2 regions of the Trichococcus flocculiformis genome follow, and region 1 is predicted to be linked to the other one. Evidence: riboswitches for the same ligand, from Rfam matches in the RefSeq annotation. Region 1 holds a riboswitch; the other holds the start of a gene.
What was found. A riboswitch is a leader RNA that binds a small molecule or an ion and turns the genes downstream of it on or off. The one in region 1 is predicted to bind thiamine pyrophosphate.
Positions count from the first base shown of each region.

Region 2: another riboswitch for thiamine pyrophosphate. It lies ahead of thiM (hydroxyethylthiazole kinase); the one in region 1 lies ahead of thiW (energy coupling factor transporter S component ThiW).

Region 1 covers NZ_OY759718.1:728,768-732,781, forward strand. Annotated here, with positions in the region: gene ACKPCD_RS03820 (zinc-binding dehydrogenase) at 1-374, shown strand, start outside; TPP riboswitch at 411-513, shown strand; TPP riboswitch at 576-677, shown strand; gene thiW (energy coupling factor transporter S component ThiW) at 809-1,300, shown strand; gene ACKPCD_RS03830 (MurR/RpiR family transcriptional regulator) at 1,520-2,335, shown strand; gene nagA (N-acetylglucosamine-6-phosphate deacetylase) at 2,404-3,549, shown strand; gene nagB (glucosamine-6-phosphate deaminase) at 3,560-4,014, shown strand, end outside.
Region 2 covers NZ_OY759718.1:450,600-454,613, reverse strand. Annotated here, with positions in the region: gene thiD (bifunctional hydroxymethylpyrimidine kinase/phosphomethylpyrimidine kinase) at 1-422, opposite strand, end outside; gene ACKPCD_RS02430 (HAD family hydrolase) at 431-1,072, opposite strand; gene thiE (thiamine phosphate synthase) at 1,069-1,710, opposite strand; gene thiM (hydroxyethylthiazole kinase) at 1,697-2,521, opposite strand; TPP riboswitch at 2,600-2,706, opposite strand; gene ACKPCD_RS02415 (prolyl oligopeptidase family serine peptidase) at 2,770-4,014, opposite strand, start outside.

The DNA.
Region 1 (4,014 bases):
AAGAGACTTTCGACAAAATTCTGGAATTGATCGGCCCTGCGACGATCAAGGACAGCCTTTCCCATATCCGGGAAGGCGGCGTTGTCTGCAGCACCGGTCAACTGGGCGGGAAATGGTTCCTGGAGGATTTCGATCCCATCATGGAATTGAAGCATAACAGCTACTTGACTACTTTCCATTCGAGTGACGTCTCCGGCGAGAAGGTGAATGAACTGCTGGAGTACATTGAAGAAAAAGGCATTGCTGTGGATCCCGAGCGAGTCTTCCCGCTCGAAGAGGTTGCCCAAGCCCATGCCTTTTTGCAGAGCCAGGACAGTTTCGGAAAAGCCATTGTGTTGGATCCGAGCGCTGCGGGAGAGAAAGCTTCAGAATAGGGTTGCGTTTCCGCGGATTATTGGTTAGAATCAAATGAGAAACACTGGGGGTGCGCTATTGCGCTGAGACCGGCATTGCCGGAACTCTTTGTACCTGATCTAGTTCATACTAGCGGAGGGAATGTGGCGTTTGACTATTCGCATAATAGACATCAAAACGTTATATTTTCTGATTTTCGCATCAGATCATATAGCGTTTTTTATTTTCAGTAGGGGTGCGCGCGAGCGCTGAGACCGAAACTGTCGGAACCCTTCAAACCTGATCCAGTTCGTACTGGCGGAGGGAACTGAGCTCGGTCTGGAGTCCGTACGTATATCCAAGACATCTCAGGGGAGGTGTCTTTTTATTTTCGTTCAATTCAGGGAGGAGGGGAAACAGTTAGGAAAGAGCAAGATGCAAAAATAATAAATCAAACTGAAAAGGGGAAAATAGTATGAACACAAAGAAATTAGTCACCACTGCCTTGATCATCGCCATGGGGGTGGTCAGCAACAGCATCTTCGTCATTCCGATCGGACTGGCAAAAGTAGCGCCGGTGCAACATCTTTTGAACGTATTGACCGCTGTCTGGTTAGGACCGGGGTATGCCGTCCTGCAAGCCTTCAGCGTATCCTTGCTGCGCAACCTGTTGGGGACGGGAACCATATTTGCCTTTCCTGGCAGCATGATTGGAGCTGTTTGCGCAGGTCTGTTTTATGCCAGAACGCAAAAGCTCGGTTACGCGGCACTGGGTGAATGGATTGGCACCGGAATTCTGGGCTCGTTGGTGAGCACTTTGCTGGCGCAGTTCTTTATGGGCATGGAAGCTGCACTGATGCTCTTCCTGCCGAGCTTCGCGATCAGTTCCGCCATCGGAGCCGGGATGGCATATTTTATCATCCTGGAAATGGAAAAAAGAAGCGTATTGGACCGGAACATAATCTGAAGCATCTGCTTATGAAGGAAGCCGCTCTCGGAAGGGGGCGGCTTTCTGCTGTCTAAAAGTGTCTCCAATAGATAAGTTAAAGAAAATAATTTTCAGTAAATAATAATTGAAAAAACTATTTTCATGTGTTATTCTATCAGCATAGAGGGAAAAGGCGAAGGGAAGAAATGCGCAGTGCGCTTTTGGTGGTTGCGCAAAGCAGGCGGAGGCAACAAGTAAATGACAATCATCGAAGAAATACAGAATCAGTATTCTACTTTTTCCGCGAACGAGAAAAAGATTGCGGATTACATTCTGCAGAACAAAGCATCCATCAAAAATATGAACATCAAGGATTTGGCAGCGAAGGCGGATACCTCGACTTCCAGCATCACCCGGTTCTGTAAACGCATCAACATCGATGGGTTTGTGGACATGAAGATTGCGCTGCGTTCATTGGCGAGCGGTCATCCTTCGAAAGAAATGCCGACCGTCTATGACGATATTTATGGCTATTATACACAAGTCATCGATGAAACCAATCAGATGATCGAGGATCAGGCAATCGAAACGGTTGGTGATTGGATCAAAAACGCAAACAAAACAGTCATCTACGGCATCGGCAGTTCCGGTTTCACGGCCGCGGAATTGGCGCAACGCTTGATCCGGATGGGGCTGAATACTACGGGGGTTACGGATTCCCACCTGATGATCATCAACAGTTCGATCATCAAGGAGGGCGAATTGGTGATCGCCATTTCAAATTCGGGAGAGACCCCTGAACTGATTGCATCTTTGGAGATCGCGAAGAAGAAAAAAGCGAAGATCATCGCCCTGACGAGCTTCAAAAACAGTTCGCTGACGAAACTGGCGGATGTCACGTGCTTCGGTTATCACTCGCGTTTCGTCAACAACACGGTGTTCGTCAACACGCAGTTCGGGATGATGTACCTGATCGATGTGATTTCGACCTTCCTGTTGCAGGACCATGATTTCCAATACAATATGGATCTGACGAGAGCAAATGTGCAAGGTTATTCAAAAAAAACAGAATAGCGCGATGTGCTGTTTGAGTCATGCAAGTGGACAGTGAAAAAAGTTCACGATCAAAGAGGGGGATACAAATGAAAAGAGTGATCATCCATGCAGAAGTTTATACCGGAGAAACAGTCATTTTTGATGGATTCGTCCGGTTTGAAAAAGAAATCAGCGCAGTCGGAAAGATGTCGGAGTACGTTCCTGAATCAGGCGAAGAAGTGATTGATGCAGCCGGAAGCAGACTGGTGCCCGGATTCATTGATGTCCACAGTCATGGCGGATATGGTGTGGACAACATGGACGGTGATGCGGAAGACATCAATCGGATGATTGCAGCGATGCACCGGGAAGGGATCACCAGCTATTTTCCGACGACGATGACGCAATCTTCTGAAAATATCGAGAGGGCATTGATCGGCATCCGCAAGGCTTCAGAAAAAAATCCAGTCATCCAAGGCATCCACCTCGAAGGGCCATTCATTTCTGTCGTCCATAAAGGGGCGCAACCGGAAGAACACATCAAACTGCCGGATGCTGCCTTAATGCGCAAATGGCAGGACTTGAGCGGCGGCTTGATCCGTTTGGTAACCTATGCGCCGGAGACCACTGATGCGACGGCATTCGAAAAGTATTGTCTCGATAACCGCATCGTGCTTTCGGTCGGGCATTCGGATGCTCTTCGCAGCCAGCTGAGAAAATCCAAGGCAGCGCATGTCACCCATCTCTTCAATGCGCAAAGGGGACTCCATCACCGTGAGCCCGGTGTGACCGGACATGCGTTCCTGGAGGATGGTATCTATGCGGAAATGATTGTCGATGGTCTGCATATCGATCCGGAAATGGTGAAGATCGCCTTCAAACAGAAGGGCGCAGACCGCATCGAATTGATTACCGATGCTATGCGCGCCAAAGGGATGGGCGACGGCATCAGTGAATTGGGCGGACAGAAGGTCATCGTCAAAGAAGGCCAAGCCCGTCTGGAAAGCGGAAATCTAGCAGGAAGTGTGCTGGAATTTCAGGATGCCTTCAGGAACATCATCGCTTTTACCGGCTGCAGCATCTTGGATGCGGTAAAGATGAGTTCGGTCAATCAGGCCCGGGAATTCGGTCTAGTTCGAAAAGGGGGTATCGCTCCGGGAAAAGATGCCGATATGGTGCTGCTTTCGGAGACATTCACAGTGGAGCGGACAATCAGTTATGGACAGACAGCATACAAAAATAACAGAAAGTAGGTTACAGATCATGGAAATAATCATTAAAGCGACTCCTGAAGAGGCAAGCCGTTACGCATTCGAAAAAATCCGCGAGGAAATGGAAAGAGGTGCGAAAGTGCTCGGGTTGGCAACCGGCAGCACGCCGGAGAGGCTGTACCGGATCATGCGGGAAAGTGATCTTGATTTTTCGGGGATGACATCGATCAATCTGGACGAATATATGGGTCTTTCCGAAGACAATCCGCAGAGTTATCACTATTTCATGCATAAGCATTTGTTCGATGCAAAACCGTTCAAGAAAAACTATCTGCTGGACGGATTGGCGGATGAAACGGAAGAATGCGCGCAATTCGAAGAAATCATCGCCGCGAATCCGATCGATGTGCAGATTCTCGGCATCGGCACGAACGGGCATATCGGTTTTAACGAGCCGGGCACATCTTTTGATTCCCGTACCCAGAAAGTGGCACTATGGCAATCCAC
Region 2 (4,014 bases), 280 kb from region 1:
CCTTCCGGCACATTCGGGGTGATCACATCAGCCAACGGCAACAGCAGCGTCCGCAAAGCTTGGCTGGCATCGTCCTGCATCAGGCTGCTGCCGCTTGTGGCCACCATGACCGGGTCCACGACGATATTTTCCGCTTTGTATTCGAACAGCTTCTCCGCAATGACTTTGATGATTGCGGCGTTCGACACCATGCCGATCTTCACCGCATCCGGCCGGATATCCTTGAAGACGCAATCCAGCTGTTGCGCCACAAATTCAGGCGTCACTTCCATGATTCCGGCCACGCCTGTTGTGTTCTGCGCCGTCAACGCTGTGATCACGCTCATCCCATAGACTTTATGCGCCATCATCGTCTTCAGGTCCGCTTGGATCCCTGCTCCGCCGCTGCTGTCCGACCCGGCGATCGTCAATACTGTTTTCATGTTTTTGCTCATCCTTTCCAATCCGAAAATGAATAGATGTACTGCTCCGTCAACGCTTCGATGCGCTCCCTATCCTGTGCCGCCGTCTCATCATAGACGCCGACTACCCGGAAACCGGCTGTCGTTGCCGTTTCGATGGCGTGCAGGGCATCCTCAAAGACAACGGTCTGCACGAAGGGAGCCCCGAGCTGTTCAACCGCCCGCTGGTAAATGAGCGGATTGTCTTTGCCTGCCTTCACTTCACTGCTGGTCAAGATGGTGCTGAAATAGTCCCGGATGCCCAAACGCTCCAAAGCGCTCTCGGCCAAATTTCTTTCGGTCGCGGTGGCGATGCACATCTTGACATTCTGCTCCTGCAATGTTTGCAGGTATTCCGCTGCGCCAGCTTTAAGCGGGATTTCATAGCGGTAAAGATCCGCAATCAGCGTTTCGATTTCCGCAATGATCGTCTCTTCGGCTTCGCGCAATCCATAAGCCGTTTGAAAATGTTGCGCGGCTTGCTGCAGGCTCATCGTCTTCAATGCCTCCTGCAATCCAGGTGCCGGCTTCAGCTTTTTCTGAAGCAAGTAATTTTCCCCTAACCCCTGCCAAATCGGCATGGAGTCCAGCAACGTCCCGTCCAGATCGAAGATGGCTGCTTCCAGTTTCATGGCTGCACCATCGCTTCCGCTAACGGGCGCAGTCGCTTAACGGCCGCTGTGATGTCAGGCTGCGCAAAGATGGCGGATACGACGGCGACTCCGTCGATGCCGCTGCCGTTCAGATTGAGGATATTCCCTTCAGCAATGCCTCCGATCCCCACAACGGGTATGCTCACCGCCTGGCAGATCTGCTGCAACGTCTCGATCGATAGCGTATTGGCATCCGGCTTCGTTGCTGTACCGTAGATGGCACCGACGCCCAGATAGTCGGCCCCGTTCCGTTCGGCCGCCAGCGCCTCTTCGACGGAATGGGCAGAGACACCCAGGATTTTCTCTTCGCCGATCCGGCTGCGGACATCTCCTGCCTGCATATCGCTCTGCCCCACATGTACACCGTCCGCATCCAACGCCAAGGCCACATCGACCGCATCATTGATGATGAAGGGAATGCGGTGGCGTTTGGCCACGGCCTGCAGTTCCTTGCCAAGGGATACAAAGGCATCAAAATCCAGTTCCTTCTCGCGCAATTGCACGACGGTAACCCCCGCCTGGATGGCTTCTTCAAGCTGTTCCGCCAAGGATGCTTCCCCCAGCCATTGGCGATCGGTAACCGCATAAAGCAGCAAATCGTTCTTATCTATTCTCAATTTTAGCGCCTCCTTCCAGTTTTTCGGCCGACATCTTGCTAATTTCATCGATGAGGTAGCTGCGGTAGGAGGAAGTCCCTGCCGCATTGCGGATCATCCTTTCATAAGCCAGCTCGCCGCTGACTCCCATCAGGCATACCGCTGCCGCGGTAGCATCCAGCAACTGCTCCGGGTTGGCTCCGCAATAGGCTGCAATCACTGCCGACAACATGCACCCAGTTCCGGACACCTTCGCCATCTGCGGATGTCCGTTGCGGATGATGTAGGCTTTGTCCCGGTCCGCAACGATATCGATTGCGCCGGTGATCGCAATGACCGCCTCATTGCGGTCGGCCAAGCGTTTGGCGAAAGCGACCGTTGCCTCGAGCGTCTCCTCGGTCACGGCATCGCTGATGTCTGCATCGACGCCTTTCGTCGTGCCGCTGCCGGAATGGATCGTTTTCATTTCCGAAATGTTCCCTTTGATCACGGTGAAGGCAATGTCTTCCAGCAAGTTGAAGGTCGTTTCGGTCCTGAAAGGGGATGCCCCCGCACCGACCGGATCCAAAACAACGGGATGGGCGAGCGCATTGGCTTGGCGCCCGGCCAGCAGCATAGATTCCACGGCTCGACTGTTCAGTGTACCGATATTCAGATTCAAGGCGGTGCAGATGCTTGTGATGTCCGCGACTTCCTCGGGGGCATCCGCCATGATCGGCGACCCACCGGCAGCCAGCAGGACATTGGCGACATCATTGACGGTTACGTAATTGGTGATGCAATGGACCAGCGGCGTCTGTTGCTGGACATTTTCGAATAGCATTTTGAACATGGGAGTACCTCCAAATAATTTATTTGATGCGACAAAAAAAGCGGGAAATGTCCGAAATAGGCATTTCCCGCTGAATAGAATCATTCAATGTTATTTCCCTACGTTGGCATTATCCAAATCAGGTAATAGGTCGAAGTTGATTACTTCCTCTCAGCCTGCTGACACAAGCTCCCTTTTTTCGTATGTAATTGTGTCACTATCTTAGCATAAGTGGCAGCCTTACTCAAGGATGATTTTTGCTGATTTTTTTATTTTGATTGCGCATTCAGCCACTCGAAAATATTCGCATAAGTGGTTCCGCCGACTGTGGCTGCAGCCGTTCCTCCGCCGGCAGCGTTGCTTGGTTCTGATCCGAATGTTTCAGTGTCGGCAGCAGCCGCGATCGCTTCCTTATCCTGGACGCCTGTCACCTGGTTGTTGAAGAGATAGATCCAGGAGAAGTGACCCATGTAAGTCGTGCCGGGGCTATCCGTTCCTTCAACTGTTTCGAAGTAGGAAACCCAAGTGTTTTCGGCTCCCGCCTGGACAAGTGCCTGGTAAGTCGGCAGCAAGTAGTTCGCAGGGACGACGACCGGGTCATCAGCTGATTGGACAAACCAAATCGGCAAGTCTTTGATTGCCTGGAGTTTTTCTTCGGTGAACCAAACTCGCCCGGTCTTCACGAAAGCGGAAGTACCGGTAGCTTCCTCGCTTGCTTTCACATACGTACCATCACTGTTGCGCTCGTATTCATAATAAGCATACGCCTCGCAGATTGGATAAGCTGCAGCAAAATATTCCGGGTATTGGATGACCATATTCATGGTCATGTAGCCGCCGTTCGAGCAGCCTCCCAAATAGATGCGATCGGTATCGACATCCGGATGCGCAGCTACATAATCATTGATGGTATCCATCAAGATTTCGGTGTATCTGGAGATACCGCTGCCATTGCCGTTCGTTCCGTCCCCTTCGTCCATCCAATAGGTAGGCGCTTGGACAGCCAACACGTAAGCTCCGGTCACGTCGTCAGTTTTGAAATAGGACTGGATCTCCTCTTTTGCCAACGCCGATACTTCATTTCCAAGGATTGCGATGTCGGGATCTGTTCCGCCTTCACCTTGACCGTGCAGCCAGATGACCAATGGATTCGCTTCCCCTTCGGCAAGGTTCGCCGGTTCATAGGCGGCTGTCGAAAGCGTCAGTTCCTCTTCTTGATCCGTCAACGGATTCACGTAGGTGCCGCTGAAAGTTCCTCTGGCGGTGAACAAATCCGTATCCGGGGAGATGCGGTTGTTCACGGCATCCTCCGTGATGCTCAAAGAGTAGGTTTCATCCTCGATCGTGACGGAAGGAGCAGCGATTGCGACCTCATAAGCTGGAGACCACTCATTCATCGATGTCGTCGTATTGTAGGTGAACGGGGATCCGATCACACTGAAGGTTTCATCATTAAAACCGGTCTCCATATCGATCGCGATGAAGTTTGAATTCTCCTGCGGGTTCCCGTTTTC